Regions from separate parts of the Streptomyces sp. NPDC002825 genome, predicted to be linked through region 1. Evidence: riboswitches for the same ligand, from Rfam matches in the RefSeq annotation. Region 1 holds a riboswitch; the other holds the start of a gene.

Region 1 (7,895 bases):
ATACGGACGTTGTGAAAGTGTCCGGGTCGGCAGGTGTGAAGGATCTCGGTTCGTCCTGCCCCACGGGCGGGTCTGTTTCGGTCAAGGGGAATCGCCCGTGAAGTTGTTTGCGAAGTTGTTCGGCAAGAGCGCACGTGAGGACGGCGGCAACGCCAGGCACGCCGCGCCGCGCCACGCCCAGAGCGAGGAGCAGGGTGGCGAGCGCCCGCTCTTCCGCGACGAGGTCGACGGTCGGGGCGGTGACATTCCGGGCACACAGGGCGCGTCTTCTGTTGACCCCGCCGGTGCCGCCCGCATAGGTTTCGGAGAACCATCAACCTCAAGTACGGGTGGAGGGTTTGTGTCCGACCCGTACGCGACACAGACCTCCGCGGGGCAGCCGCGGCAGGAGGATGCGTCCATGCCGGTGTGTACGAGGTGCGGTCATCGCAACACGGCCGACAGCCGCTTCTGCTCCCACTGCGGCACGCCGCTGCGGGGCGGGGTCGCCGCCGAGCGTGCGTCGGAGACGACGTCGACCATCTCCATCTCGGGTCTCGAGGCGTACGACGCGGAGGTCACCGGTCAGACGGCCCTTCCGTCGCTGTCTCCCGAGGCACTCGCCGCCGTGGAGGCGCTGCCCTCGGGCTCCGCGCTCCTCGTGGTGCGCCGGGGGCCGAACTCGGGCAGCCGGTTCCTGCTCGACAGCGAGCTGACGACTGCCGGCCGTCACCCGCAGAGCGACATCTTCCTGGACGACTTCACCGTCTCCCGGCGTCATGTCGAGTTCCGCCGGGCCCAGGACGGCAGCTTCACCGTCGCCGACGTCGGCAGCCTCAACGGCACCTACGTCAACCGTGAGCCGATCGACTCGGTCGTTCTGTCCAACGGCGACGAGGTGCAGATCGGCAAGTACCGGCTGGTCTTCTACTCGAGCCAGCGAGGCGTGTGACGCCTCGGGGAAGCCCCTTCAGGGAAGGTCCATGCTGCGAACACCGACGGGCGGTGCCGGATCCGGCACCGCCACCGCGGGCGACCGGCTGGTCAGCATCGGCACGGTGCTGAACCAGCTGCGCGACGAATTTCCCGAAGTGACGATCTCCAAGATCCGGTTCCTGGAGGCCGAGGGGCTGGTCGAGCCCCGTCGGACGGCCTCCGGATACCGGAAGTTCAGCCCGCAGGACGTGGAGCGGCTCGCCCGCATCCTGCGGATGCAGCGGGACCACTACCTCCCGCTGAAGGTCATCCGCGAGCACCTCGACGCCCTCGAACGGGGCGAGCAGATCAAGCTCCCCGCGCCCGGCCGGCGGCGGGACCTCCTCGAAGGGTCCTGGGAGCAGGACGAGGAGGAGACGCCGACCGTCGCGCGGATCGGTCGGGACGAGCTGATCGCCGCCGCCGAGGTGACCGAGACCGAGCTCGCCGAGTGGGAGTCGTACGGGCTGATCTCCGAGACGGAGGGCGGCGGCTACGAGGCCGAGGCCGTCACCGTCGCCAGGCTCGTCGCGGATCTGGGGAGATTCGGCCTGGAGCCGCGGCATCTGCGGGCCGTCAAGGCGGCCGCCGACCGGGAAGCCGGGCTGATCGAGCAGGTGGTGGCGCCGCTGCGCCGGCACCGTAACCCGCAGACCAGGGCCCATGCGGAGGCCACCGCGAAGGAGCTCGCCGCGCAGTCGGTGCGCCTGCACGCCGCGCTCGTCCAGACCGCACTGGGGATTCGGCTGCAGTGACCCTGGTGGGTGCGTGCGGAGGGGGTCTGGAGGGGCCCGACTATCCAAACCGGTCGGGCACGTCCTAGGGTTGCTGTGTGAACGAGCTCGACGTTGTGGGTGTCCGGGTGGAAATGCCCTCCAACCAGCCGATCGTGCTCCTGCGTGAAGTGGGAGGCGATCGGTACCTCCCCATCTGGATCGGACCGGGGGAGGCGACCGCGATCGCCTTCGCCCAGCAGGGGATGGCTCCTCCGCGGCCGCTGACGCACGACCTGTTCAAGGACGTGCTGGAGGCCGTCGGTCAGGAGCTGACCGAGGTCCGCATCACGGATCTGCGTGACGGGGTCTTCTACGCCGAGCTGGTCTTCGCCAGCGGCGTCGAGGTGAGCGCGCGGCCGTCCGACGCGATAGCCCTGGCCCTTCGGACCGGAACGCCGATCTTCGGCAGCGACGGTGTGCTGGACGACGCCGGTATCGCGATTCCGGACGAGCAGGAGGACGAGGTGGAGAAGTTCCGCGAGTTCCTCGACCAGATCTCACCGGAGGACTTCGGGAGCAGCAACCAGTGAGGCGGAGCGGTGCGGCCGGAGGCCGTTCGCGGGGTGCCGTCAGAGCATTCGAGTAGCCTTTCCCCGGAGAGGGACACGCGAAACCACTCTCAGGGTGATTATCACTCGGCGTGCCGAGTGTGGCGATCGTTGACGCACCCCGAGTGACTGCCTACCTTCGTGTGGGCAGGTCAAGGACGGAGGGTCGGCGTGATGAGCAGCGCGGACGGTACGGCAGGGAGCTCGCTCGGACGCGTGTCCGGGGAGAGCGGTCCGTATCCGCTTCACGGCAGTGGGGGCGACTTCGGGACGGACACCGGTGCCGGCGTCGCCGACGCGGCGATCGGCTACCGCGGACCGACGGCCTGCGCGGCCGCCGGGATCACCTATCGCCAGTTGGACTACTGGGCACGCACCGGACTCGTGGAACCGAGCGTGCGGCCCGCGTACGGGTCGGGGACGCAGCGGCTGTACAGCTTCCGCGACGTCGTCGTGCTGAAGATCGTCAAGCGGTTCCTCGACACCGGGGTGGCCCTCCAGAACATCCGGGCCGCGGTGCAGCACCTGCGTGCCCGGGGCTTCCGGGACCTGGAGCGGATGACGCTCATGAGCGACGGGGCCACCGTCTACGAGTGCTCCTCGCCCGACGAGGTCGTCGACCTCCTCCAGGGCGGGCAGGGCGTTTTCGGCATCGCCGTCGGGGTCGTCTGGCGTGACGTCGAGGCCGCGCTCTCGCAGCTCCACGGGGAGCGGGTCGACACCGGCGAGACGCTGGTCGGGCACAACCCGGGCGACGAGTTGGCGCGGCGGCGGCGCGACAAGGCGGTCTGAGGGCTTCGGCGGCCGCGGTTCGCCCGGAGTGCCCGGGCGTTCCGAGGGGGCGTTGTCAGTGGCGTAGGGCAGCATCGGACGTGTGAGAGCCGCGCCCACCATCCTGCATCTCGACATGGATGCCTTCTTCGCCGCCGCCGAGCAGGCGTCGAAGCCCAGCCTGCGCGGAAAGCCCGTGGTCGTCGGCGGCCTCGGGCCGCGCGGTGTGGTCGCGACCGCCTCCTACGAGGCCCGTCGTTTCGGGGTGCACTCGGCCATGCCGATGGGGCAGGCGCGGCGGCTCGCGCCGAACGCCGCGTATCTCGTGCCGCGCTTCGCCTTCTACCGTTCGATCAGCGAGCAGGTCATGGAGCTGTTGCGGCGGCTCTCCCCGCTCGTGGAGCCGCTCAGCCTCGACGAGGCCTTCGTCGACCTCGAGGCGGGCGGTGTCGCCGACGACAGCGCGGGCGCGCGGGCCGCGGGGGAGCGGCTGCGGGCCGACATCCTCGCGACGACGGGGCTCACCGGGTCCGTGGGTCTCGCGGGGTCCAAGATGATCGCGAAGATCGCCTCCGAGGAGGCCAAGCCGGACGGGCTCGTGCTCATCGAGCCCGGCACCGAGCGTGAGCTGCTCGGGCCGCGATCGGTGCGGATCCTGCCCGGGGTCGGGCCGGCGACCGGGGAGCATCTGCGGCGCGCCGGGATGACCACCGTCGCCGACCTCGTGGAGGCGGGCGAGGACGAGCTCGTACGGCTCCTGGGACGGGCGCACGGGGCCTCGCTGTACCTGATGGCCCAGGGGTACGACGATCGGCCCGTGGTGGCCGAGCGGGACGCCAAGTCCGTGTCCGTCGAGGACACCTTCGACACGGACATCCACGACCGGGTACGGATCCGGATCGAGGTCGAACGGCTCGCGGAGAGGTGCGTGGGGCGGCTGCGGGCCTCCGGGCACTCCGGGCGGACCATCGTCCTGAAGGTGCGCCGGTACGACTTCTCGACGCTCACCCGGTCCGAGACGCTGCGGGGGCCGACGGACGACCCCGTTGTCGTACGGGAGGCCGCGGGGCGGCTCCTGGAGGCCGTGGACACGACGGGGGGTGTGCGCTTGCTGGGCGTGGGGGTGAGCGGGCTCGCGGACTACACGCAGGAGGACCTGTTCGCTCAGGCGGAGGCCGAGGCCTCGGAGCGGCCGGCGGAGGAGGAGGCCGCGGTCGAGGAGGCCGAGGCGGCGCCCTCCACCGCGACCGAGACGGCCGAGCGGGGGTGGGCGCCGGGGCGTGACGTGCGGCACGCCGTGTACGGGCCCGGGTGGGTCCAGGGGAGCGGGGTCGGGCGGGTCACGGTGCGGTTCGAGGAGCCGTGGTCCGGGCCCGGGCGGGTGCGGACGTTCGCCGTGGACGACCCCGAGCTGGAGCCTTCGGAGCCCTTGCCGCTGGTGCGGGGGGACGCGGCCGCCTGACCCGCACCGGCCCTGCGGTGCGGGTCTTCCGGTGGCCGCTTCGTCTTCGGGGCTCTCAGGTGCCGTCCTGGCCCGCCAGGCGGCCGAAGTCCTTGTCCGGGGTGTCCGGGGGCGGGGGCGGCAGGGCGAGGCTGTAGTGGCGGTAGAGCTGGAGTTCCTGCTCAGGCGAGAGGTGGCGGCCCACTCCGAAGTCCGGGGCGTCCTTGATCAGGCCCCTCTCGTACGGGATGTGGAGGCCGTCGTCGAGAAGTGCGCTCGGCTCCAGGGGGACGAAGGCGTCCCGGCTGAACAGGCCGGTGCGGACCGCGGCCCATTCCGGGATCCCGGTCGCGTCGTCCAGGTACACCTCGTCCACGGTTCCGATCTTGTGCCCGTTCCGGTCGAACGCCTTGCGGCCGATCAGGCTGCGCGGATCGATATCGGTCTGCACGGTCCCTCCAACTGGTCGCAACTGCTCTACACCCCTACGAAAGTGCACATCTGGGATGTCGGCCACTTGAGCGATGGGAGCCGCAACCTCGCTGGTAGGCTGGTTGTGGCTGTCGACCCTGTGCGGGAGAGTCCCCCGGAGAAACCTTCCGGTGGGCGCCGAAGGAGCAAATCCTCCCCGGAATCTCTCAGGCCCCTGTACCGCGCGGACGAGGTCACTCTGGAAAGCAGAGCGGATGTCCGACGGCATCCCGCTCTCACCGACGGTGAAAGCCGGCGGGCCGCGAGGCGTGCCGGTGAAACTCTCAGGTTGAGATGACAGAGGGGGAGGCCGTCCGGGTACCCGCGCCGTGGTGCCCCTCGCAGGTCGTGACGACCAGGAGGCCTCCGTACATGACCGCCAACCGCACTCCGCTCTCCGAGCTCGAACAGGGCATCCCGTTCGAGCAGCGGCACATCGGGCCCGACGCCGAGGCCCGGGCCAAGATGCTCGCCCAGGTCGGTTACGGCTCGCTCGACGAGCTCACGGCCGCCGCGGTGCCGGACGTCATCAAGAACGCCGAGGCCCTGGGCCTGCCGGCCGCCCGCACCGAGGCCGAGGTCCTCGCCGAGCTGCGCACGCTCGCCGACCGCAACCAGGTCCTCGCCCCGATGATCGGTCTCGGCTACTACGGGACCTTCACCCCGCCGGTCATCCTCCGGAACGTCATGGAGAACCCGGCCTGGTACACCGCCTACACGCCGTACCAGCCCGAGATCTCGCAGGGCCGCCTCGAGGCCCTGCTCAACTTCCAGACCATGGTCGCCGACCTCACCGGTCTGCCCACCTCCGGCGCCTCCCTCCTCGACGAGGGCACCGCCGCCGCCGAGGCCATGGCCCTCTCGCGGCGCGTCGGCAAGGTCAAGAACGGTGTCTTCCTCGTCGACGCCGACGCCCTGCCGCAGACCATCGCCGTCATCGAGACCCGTGCCGAGCCGACCGGTGTCGAGGTCGTCGTCGCCGACCTGAGCGAGGGCATCCCCGCCGAGGTCGCCGAGCGCGGTGTCTTCGGTGTGCTCATCCAGTACCCCGGTGCCTCCGGCGCCGTCCGCGACATCAAGCCGCTGGTCGACGCCGCCCACGAGCTCGGCGCGATCGTCACCGTCGCCGCCGACCTGCTCGCGCTCACCCTGCTCACCTCGCCCGGTGAGCTCGGCGCCGACATCGCCGTCGGCACCACCCAGCGCTTCGGCGTTCCCATGGGCTTCGGCGGTCCGCACGCCGGCTACATGGCCGTCCAGGACAAGCACGCCCGCTCCCTGCCCGGCCGCCTCGTCGGCGTCTCCGTCGACGCCGACGGCAACCGCGCCTACCGCCTGGCCCTGCAGACCCGCGAGCAGCACATCCGCCGCGAGAAGGCCACCAGCAACATCTGCACCGCTCAGGTGCTGCTCGCCGTCATGGCCGGCATGTACGCCGTCTACCACGGTCCGGACGGCCTGAAGCAGATCGCCGAGCGCACCCACCGCTACGCCGCCATCCTCGCCGCCGGGCTCACCGCCGGTGGCGTCGAGGTCGTGCACGGTTCCTTCTTCGACACCCTCACCGTCCGCGTGCCCGGCAAGGCCGACGAGGTCGTCGCCGCCGCCCGCGAGGCCGGGGTGAACCTCTACCGCGTCGACGCCGACCTCGTGTCGGTCTCCTGCGACGAGACCACCGGGCGCGAGCAGCTCGCCGCCGTCTGGGGCGCCTTCGGTGTCGAGGGTGACGTCGAGGCCCTCGACGCCGTCACCGAGGAGACGCTTCCCGCCGGTCTGCTGCGCTCCGACGCGTACCTGACCCACCCGGTCTTCCACGCGCACCGCTCCGAGACCTCGATGCTGCGCTACCTGCGCAAGCTCGCGGACCGCGACTACGCGCTCGACCGCGGCATGATCCCGCTCGGCTCCTGCACCATGAAGCTGAACGCGACCACCGAGATGGAGCCGGTGACCTGGCCCGAGTTCGGCCAGATCCACCCCTTCGCGCCGGTCGACCAGGCCGCCGGATACCTCACGCTCATCAACGAGCTGGAGGAGCGCCTCGCCGAGGTCACCGGCTACGACAAGGTGTCGATCCAGCCCAACGCCGGTTCGCAGGGTGAGCTGGCCGGTCTCCTCGCCGTCCGCGCCTACCACCGCGCCAACGGCGACGAGCAGCGCACGGTGTGCCTCATCCCGTCCTCCGCGCACGGCACCAACGCCGCCTCCGCGGTCATGGCCGGCATGAAGGTCGTCGTCGTCAAGACCGCCGACGACGGTGAGGTCGACGTCGAGGACCTGCGCGCCAAGATCGCCCAGTACCGCGACGAGCTGTCCGTGCTGATGATCACGTACCCGTCCACGCACGGCGTCTTCGAGGAGCACGTCGCCGACATCTGCGCCGAGGTCCACGAGGCCGGCGGTCAGGTGTACGTCGACGGCGCCAACCTCAACGCGCTGGTCGGTCTCGCCAAGCCGGGTCACTTCGGCGGCGACGTCTCGCACCTGAACCTGCACAAGACCTTCTGCATCCCGCACGGCGGCGGCGGCCCCGGCGTCGGCCCGGTCGGCGTCCGCGCCCACCTCGCCCCGTACCTGCCGAACCACCCGCTCCAGCCCACCGCGGGCCCGGAGACCGGTGTCGGCCCGATCTCGGCCGCCCCGTGGGGCTCCGCCGGCATCCTGCCGATCTCGTGGTCGTACGTGCGCCTCATGGGTGGCGAGGGCCTCAAGCGCGCCACCCAGGTCGCCGTCCTCGCGGCGAACTACATCGCCAAGCGCCTCGAGCCGCACTTCCCGGTGCTCTACACCGGTCCGAACGGGCTGGTCGCGCACGAGTGCATCGTCGACATCCGTCCGCTGGCCAAGGCGACCGGCGTCAGCGTCGACGACATCGCCAAGCGCCTCATCGACTACGGCTTCCACGCCCCGACGATGTCCTTCCCGGTCGCCGGC
Region 2 (7,895 bases), on a different contig from region 1:
GTGGTGATGGCCGTCGACAGCATCTGGCCCCAGGAAGCGGTGGGGGGCTTCACACCCGCGCCGAGGAAGCTGAGCGCCGCTTCGGTGAGGATGTTGGTGGGGATCATGAGGGTCGCGTAGACCATGATCGGGGCGATCAGGTTGGGCAGCAGCTCGCGGCGCAGGATGTAGAAGCGGCCGGCGCCCAGGCTCTGGGCGGCCTCGACGTACTCGCGGTTGCGCAGCGACAGCGTCTGGCCTCGGACGATGCGGCCCACGTACGGCCAGCCGAAGAAGCCGATCACCAGGACGAGCGCGGCGATGCGGACGCCCGAACCGTCGAGGCCGAGGAACTGGTTGGGCAGCACCGAGACCAGGGCGATCGTGAAGAGCAGCTGGGGGAAGGCCAGCATGACGTCCATGATCCGGCTGAGGGCCGCGTCGATCCAGCCGCCGAAGTAGCCGGCGATGACGCCGAGGACGGTGCCGAGGAAGACCGCGAAGACCGCCGCCAGGAAGGCGACGAGGAGCGAGATCCGGGCGCCGTAGACGATCCGGCTGAAGACGTCGCGGCCGTTGACCGGCTCGACGCCGAACAGGAAGTCGCCGCTGACGCCGCCCCAGGAGCCGATCGGTGTGCCGAACAGCGGGTCGATCTGGTCCTCGTGGAACTCGTCCGGCGGGTGGCCCAGGAGGCCCACGATGACCGGCGCGAAGATCGCGACGAGGATCAGGAAGAGGACGACGAAGGCGCCCGCGAGGGCCAGTTTGTCGCGCTTGAGCCGGGTCCAGGCGATCTTCCAGGGCGAGCGCCCCTCGATCGCCTTGCCGGTGGTGCCGGAGTTGTCCGGAGTGCCGGGAGCGTCGGGCGCGCCGTCGACGGTGGCGGTCGCCTCGCCCGCACTCGTCTCGTGCAGTGGTGCCGTCATCGTGGTGAGGACCCCTCTCGGCCGCCGGTAGCCGGCCCTTGCCCGCCGCGGGTAGCGGCTCGGTGGAACAACCTGCTGGACATCGGCTCGAAAGGAGCCGAACGTCCTGTGTTCCGGGGAGTCTTCAATGCGGCTGCGATCACCCGCCAGACCTGAAGGTGAATGTTTGCTCAAACGTGATGCGGTGCTGCGACTTCCGTTATCCGGACGTCGTGATCACGTGAGCGGACCATTCTGGGGAGCTCCGACCGCAATCGGACATGTCTCCCAACTGGGCGGTTGAGCTCTTCAATTGGGGCGAACGAAGGACTCTGCCCGGAACCGGCGGGCCGGGTGGGACGCGAGGGGCGTCTCAGTATCCGGACGGCGCCGCCGGCGGGTACCCGTACGCCGGTACGGCGGCGGAGCCGCGTCCGGCGTGTGCCTCGCGGTCGTAGAAGGGGCGCGCGTTCGCCCGCAGCCAGAGGGCCACCGGGTCGTACGCGTCGGAGAGGGCGACCGTCGAGACGGGCAGCCCGTCGGGGACGGAGCCGATCGACTGGCGCATCATCGAGCGGACCGTGTCGACGGCCGCCGGGGAGGTGTCGTACAGGTCGAGACCGATGGCGAGGTACGGGGAGCCCAGCGCGGGCTGCACCCAGCCGCGGCGCAGCGACCGGACGGCCGGGGTGCGGTGCGCGTTCTGCGTGAGCAGGGCGTAGAACTGCGGGATCTCCAGGGCGGGCTCGGTGACGCGCAGCGGACCTGCGGGCATCCGGTCGAGACCGGTGGCGATCCGGCGCAGGTCGGCCCAGGGGATGCCGACGCCGCCGCCGGGGGCGTGCGGATTGAGCCAGACGCCCCAGCGGTCGGGGTAGAGGGCGCGGGCGATCTCGCGGCCGGTGACGAGCTCGTGGGCGCGGGTCCAGCCGGAGGCGGCGAGCTCCTGGGGGGAGGTGACGCAGGGCGCGTAGCCGAAGCCGTCGACCTCCATGTTCCCGTACTGGGCGTCGGGCGAGCCGGGGGCGCCCTGCCAGAGCAGCATCCAGAGCTCGCCGTCGGCGAGGGCGTGCAGCAACTGCTCGTACGCGTCGTAACGTCCAGGTGCCACCTGGCGCAGCATGTGCTCGACCGTCCCGGCCGAAGCGGTGCCTGACGCGCTCACCCTGGGTCCCGCCCCTCTTCCGTCCACCACGTACGTCTGTCCAGCGATCGAGTCAGTTCAGCTTAAACAGGGGTCCGCTCACACGGCGGCGCGCTGGTAGAAGGGGCGAACCCGCTCCAGCATCCAGTCGCCGACCGGGTCCTGCGCCATGTCGAGCAGGATGAGGTTGACCGGCCAGGCGACCTCGACCCGGCCGAGGGCGCGGCCGAGGGCGTCCAGGGGGGCGTTGCGGTCGACGCCGTCCCAGCCGCCCAGCTGGACGCCGATGAAGAGGGCCGGTTCGGTGCCCTCGACGCTGGCGAGGGCGCGGCGGGCGGTGACGACGACCCCGGTGGCCTCGAACTCGGCGGAGGCGGCGGCGAGGAAGTCGACCGGGTCGTCCTGCCAGTCGGGCTCGAAGAGCCGGACGCGGCCGCCGCTGGCGGGGCCGTCGAGCGGGGTGCGGCCGACGCGGCAGAGCTCGGCGACGGCGGGCGGGGGCAGCGGGACGCCGACGGTGCCGCCGGGGTTCACGGCGATGCCGAGCTGCGGGGGCAGTCCGCGGGCGAAGTCACGGGCCGGGGCGACGGTGTACGACATGTGGTCGCCGACGCAGGCGAGGAACTGCTGCTCGGAGCTGAAGACGGGCACGTAGGCCGCGCCCTCGATCTCCATGGTGGCCAGGTCGAGGCCGGGGCTGTCGGGGCCGCCGCCGTTGGGCAGGGGCACCCAGACCGGGCTGCGGCCGAGCACCTCGACCAGCCGGCCGCCCGCCTCGGGGTTGCCGAGTGAGGCGGCAAGGACCTCTTCGAGCTCGTTGCCCGGCCACGTCACGTCCACGGTCGCGTTTCCCCTTCTCGCACGGCCTGCCGCACCGGCCGCCCGGCAGCACCCTAACGCCGCCCCGGCACCGCCGTGGCCAAAAGGGAAGGGTACGGCCGTCCCGGGACGGCCCGGGACGCGGGACGCGCCGGTGCGACCCCTAGGCGGCCTCCCGGAAGCCGATCCTGCGGAGGGAGTCGGCGGCGTCCCGGTCGAGGAGGGTCGCCGAGGCGCAGCCGTGCGGGAGGCTGCCGGACTCGGCGGCGCGCAGGAGCCGGCCCACGGCCCGCCGGTGCCGTGCGAACGCGTACGCGGAGACGCCCCGGCCGCGGGCCTCCTGACCGGCCCGCGCGGTGTCCGGGGTGACGTCGAGGAGGACCAGGTGCAGGGCGCGGCCGCGCCGTCTCGCCTCGCGGGCGAGCCAGCCCCGCACCCAGGACTGGGTGCCGCAGTCGTGGACGATCAGGCTCGCGCCGGAGCGCAGGGCGCGGCGCAGTCCGGCGTAGTGCGCGATCCGGACGAGGGGGCGGTAGACGGCGTACGGGAGGAGGCGGGGCATGCGGGCCTCCCAGCGCTCGCGGGCGTCCTGGGAGTCGATGCCGCTGCCCTCGGCGGCGCGCTTCATCAGGGTGGACTTGCCGCTGCCGGGCAGCCCGGAGACGACGACGAGGTCGCCGGCGGCGTAGGTGAGGGCGCGGGGGCCTCGGCCGCCGCGCTCGCGCAGGTCCCGCAGGAGCCGGCCGCGGCCTCGGCTCCGGGCGCGGGCCCGCTGGGACGGTATGCCGGTACTCGTCGCGTATGCGCCGGTGTGCTGGATCCTCATCGCGCTCCCCCTGTACGGGTCCCAGGAGACCTTGGGAGACCCCTTGCCCACGAAGTGTAAAGAATGGGTAATGCGACACAAGCGATTTGCCCGGCCGACACCGCATGCAATGATGTGCGCGCCAGGCGCGCACAGTCGCCGCACAATCGCATACCGGCCGCTCGAATCCGCGCGGGAGAGTTCCGGACCGCCGAGCGCGTCCGGGCGCCGAAGGAGCAAGACCCTCCCTTGAATCTCTCAGGCCCCGTACCGCGTGGATGAGGCAGATCTGAAAAGCGGGACACCTGTCGTGTCCCCACCCAAGGTGCAAGCCGAACTCTCGGCGCCGATCGCTCGGCGACGAGATGCCCTCGGTGAACCTCTCAGGTTCCATGACAGATGGGGAGGACGTCCTCGCCCGTCATGTGTTTTCGTCACCGATCACGCCCTTGGGACCCGGGAGCCACCCCATGAGCACTGCCCCCCGTCTGACCGCCCTCGATGCCCTGCATCGTTCGCTGGGCGCGACCATGACCGACTTCGCCGGCTGGGACATGCCGCTCCGGTACGGCAGCGAGCGTGACGAGCACAACGCCGTCCGCACCAAGGCCGGCCTCTTCGACCTCTCCCACATGGGCGAGATCACCGTCACGGGCCCGCAGGCCGTGGACCTCCTGGACTACGCCCTCGTCGGCAACATCTCCACGGTGGGCAACGGCCGCGCCCGCTACACGATGATCTGCCGGGAGGACGGCGGCATCGTCGACGACCTGATCGTCTACCGCCTCGGCGAGACCGAGTACATGGTCGTCGCCAACGCCTCCAACGCCCAGGTCGTCCTCGACGCCCTGGTGGCCCGCGCCGCGGGCTTCGACGCCGAGGTCCGCGACGACCGTGACGCGTACGCCCTGATCGCCGTCCAGGGCCCCGAGTCCCCCGGCATCCTGAAGTCGGTCACCGACGCCGACCTGGACGGCCTGAAGTACTACGCCGGCCTCCCCGGCACCGTCGCCGGCGTCCCCGCCCTGATCGCCCGCACCGGCTACACCGGCGAGGACGGCTTCGAGCTGTTCCTGAAGCCCGAGCACGCCGAGGGCGTCTGGAAGGCGCTGACCGAGGCGGGCGAGGGCGTCGGCCTCATCCCCTGCGGCCTGTCCTGCCGTGACACGCTCCGCCTGGAGGCGGGCATGCCGCTGTACGGCCACGAGCTGACCACCGCCCTCACCCCGTTCGACGCCGGCCTCGGCCGGGTCGTGAAGTTCGAGAAGACCAGCAACGAGGGCCGCTTCGTCGGCCGCGAGGCGCTGGAGAAGGCCGCCGAGCGCGCCGAGACCGCCCCGCCGCGCAAGCTCGTCGGTCTGATCGCCGAGGGCCGCCGGGTCCCGCGCGCCGGCTTCTCCGTCGTCAAGGACGGCGAGGTCATCGGCGAGGTCACCTCCGGCGCCCCCTCCCCGACGCTCGGAAAGCCGATCGCGATGGCATACGTGGACGCGGCGCACGCCGAGCCCGGCACCCAGGGTGTAGGTGTGGACATCCGCGGCACCCACGAGCCGTACGAGGTCGTCGCGCTGCCCTTCTACAAGCGCCAGAAGTGACGCACTCGTCTCACCCTTCGTCTCACCCCGCAAGACCCACGTTCATCAGTACTCCCCCGATCCAGGAGAATCAGGTCATGAGCAACCCCAACGAGCTGCGTTACACCAAGGAGCACGAGTGGCTGTCGGCCGCCGAGGACGGCGTCGCGACGGTCGGCATCACGGAGTTCGCGGCCAACGCGCTCGGTGACGTCGTCTACGCCCAGCTCCCCGCCGTCGGCGACACCGTCACCGCGGGCGAGACCTGTGGCGAGCTGGAGTCGACGAAGTCGGTCAGCGACCTGTACTCCCCCGTCACGGGCGAGGTCGTCGCGGCCAACCAGGACGTCGTGGACGACCCGTCCCTGGTGAACACGGCTCCGTTCGCGGGTGGCTGGCTGTTCAAGGTGCGCGTCACGGGCGAGCCGGAGGACCTGCTCTCCGCCGACGAGTACACCGCGTTCGCCGGGAACTGAGACCGGGCCCGAGACCCCCTAGGGATCGATTCATGTCGCTTCTGAACACTCCCCTCCACGAGCTGGACCCCGACGTCGCCGCCGCCGTCGACGCCGAGCTCCGCCGTCAGCAGTCCACCCTCGAGATGATCGCCTCGGAGAACTTCGCTCCGGTCGCGGTCATGGAGGCCCAGGGCTCCGTCCTCACCAACAAGTACGCCGAGGGCTACCCGGGCCGCCGCTACTACGGCGGCTGCGAGCACGTCGACGTGGCCGAGCAGATCGCGATCGACCGGATCAAGGACCTGTTCGGCGCCGAGTACGCCAACGTCCAGCCCCACTCCGGCGCCTCCGCGAACCAGGCCGCCCTCTTCGCGATCGCCCAGCCCGGCGACACGATCCTGGGTCTCGACCTGGCCCACGGCGGCCACCTCACCCACGGCATGCGCCTGAACTTCTCCGGCAAGCAGTTCAACGTGGTCGCGTACCACGTGGACGAGGCCGGTCTGGTCGACATGGCCGAGGTCGAGCGCCTCGCCAAGGAGCACCGCCCGAAGGTGATCATCGCGGGCTGGTCCGCCTACCCGCGCCAGCTGGACTTCGCCGAGTTCCGCCGGATCGCCGACGAGGTCGAGGCCTACCTGTGGGTCGACATGGCCCACTTCGCGGGTCTCGTCGCCGCCGGTCTGCACCCGAACCCGGTCGAGTACGCGGACGTGGTGACCTCCACCACGCACAAGACGCTCGGCGGCCCGCGCGGCGGCATCATCCTGGCGAAGAAGGAGTTCGCGAAGAAGCTGAACTCCTCCGTCTTCCCCGGTTTCCAGGGCGGCCCGCTGGAGCACGTGATCGCGGCCAAGGCCGTCTCCTTCAAGGTCGCGGCCTCGGAGGAGTTCAAGGAGCGCCAGCAGCGCACCCTCGACGGCGCCCGCGCGCTGGCCGAGCGCCTGGTCCAGGACGACGTCACCGCCCACGGTGTCTCCGTCCTGTCCGGCGGCACGGACGTGCACCTGGTCCTGGTGGACCTGCGCAACTCCGAGCTCGACGGCCAGCAGGCCGAGGACCGTCTCCACGAGGTCGGCATCACGGTCAACCGGAACGCCGTTCCGAACGACCCGCGTCCGCCGATGGTCACCTCCGGTCTGCGCATCGGCACGCCGGCGCTCGCGACCCGCGGTTTCCAGGCCGAGGACTTCGCCGAGGTCGCCGACGTCATCGCGGAGACCCTGAAGCCCGGCTTCGACGCGGACAAGGCCGCGGCCCTCAAGGCCCGGGTGACGGCGCTCGCCGACAAGCACCCGCTGTACCCCGGCCTGAAGTAATTTCGTACGATTTAGTTCCGGCTTCGTTCGTACGGAATCTCCGGGGCACCACGCACACTGGACAGTGAGCGTGGTGCCCCGCCCCTTGCTCAGCCCTTCTACGCGCTCTTCTGCTCCACCCCGGCAGACAACGGCGTCTAGCCCCCACAAGGAGTCCTCCCGTGGCCATCTCGGTCTTCGACCTGTTCTCGATCGGCATCGGTCCGTCGAGCTCCCACACGGTGGGCCCCATGAGGGCTGCCCGGATGTTCGCCCGCCGCCTGAAGAACGAGGGCCTGCTCACCCACACCGCGGCGATACGAGCCGAGCTGTACGGCTCGCTCGGCGCCACCGGCCACGGCCACGGCACCCCGAAGGCCGTGCTCCTGGGCCTGGAGGGGAACTCGCCGCGCACCGTCGACGTGGAGAGCGCCGACGACGAGTTCGAGCGGATCAAGGCGAGCGGGAAGATCAACCTGCTCGGCGCGCACGAGATCCCGTTCTCCTTCGACGACGACCTGGTCCTGCACCGGCGCAAGGCGCTTCCGTACCACGCCAACGGCATGACGGTCTTCGCCTACGACGCCGAGGGCGGGCTCGTCCTGGAGAAGACGTACTACTCCGTCGGCGGCGGCTTCGTCGTCGACGAGGACGCCGTGGCCGGCGAGAACCCGATCATCCCGGACGACACCGTCCTGAAGTACCCCTTCCGCACCGGCGACGAGCTGCTCCGCCTCACCAAGGAGACCGGCCTGTCGATCTCCTCCCTGATGCTGGAGAACGAGAAGGCCTGGCGCACCGAGGAGGAGATCCGCGCGGGTCTGCTGGAGATCTGGCGGGTCATGCAGGCCTGTGTCTCGCGCGGCATGTCCCGCGAGGGCATCCTGCCCGGCGGCCTGAAGGTCCGCCG

Evidence for each region. A riboswitch is a leader RNA that binds a small molecule or an ion and turns the genes downstream of it on or off. The one in region 1 is predicted to bind glycine.
Region 2: it holds a riboswitch for glycine, as region 1 does, so the genes downstream of both, gcvT (glycine cleavage system aminomethyltransferase GcvT) here and gcvP (aminomethyl-transferring glycine dehydrogenase) in region 1, are expected to answer to the same signal.

Annotation. Positions count from the first base shown of each region.
Region 1 covers NZ_JBEOVH010000005.1:6,052-13,946, forward strand. The annotation lists gene ABT041_RS08510 (FHA domain-containing protein) at 1-931, shown strand, start outside; gene ftsR (transcriptional regulator FtsR) at 963-1,709, shown strand; gene ABT041_RS08520 (bifunctional nuclease family protein) at 1,787-2,260, shown strand; gene ABT041_RS08525 (MerR family transcriptional regulator) at 2,453-3,070, shown strand; gene ABT041_RS08530 (DNA polymerase IV) at 3,153-4,511, shown strand; gene ABT041_RS08535 (PRC-barrel domain-containing protein) at 4,567-4,941, opposite strand; glycine riboswitch at 5,055-5,154, shown strand; gene gcvP (aminomethyl-transferring glycine dehydrogenase) at 5,334-7,895, shown strand, end outside.
Region 2 covers NZ_JBEOVH010000067.1:2,150-10,044, forward strand. The annotation lists gene ABT041_RS38730 (ABC transporter permease) at 1-908, opposite strand, end outside; gene ABT041_RS38735 (enhanced serine sensitivity protein SseB C-terminal domain-containing protein) at 1,261-2,052, opposite strand; gene ABT041_RS38740 (enhanced serine sensitivity protein SseB) at 2,131-2,871, opposite strand; gene ABT041_RS38745 (AAA family ATPase) at 3,014-3,676, opposite strand; glycine riboswitch at 3,839-3,938, shown strand; glycine riboswitch at 3,939-4,064, shown strand; gene gcvT (glycine cleavage system aminomethyltransferase GcvT) at 4,126-5,250, shown strand; gene gcvH (glycine cleavage system protein GcvH) at 5,328-5,705, shown strand; gene glyA (serine hydroxymethyltransferase) at 5,738-7,006, shown strand; partial or broken gene ABT041_RS38765 (serine dehydratase beta chain) at 7,168-7,895, shown strand, end outside.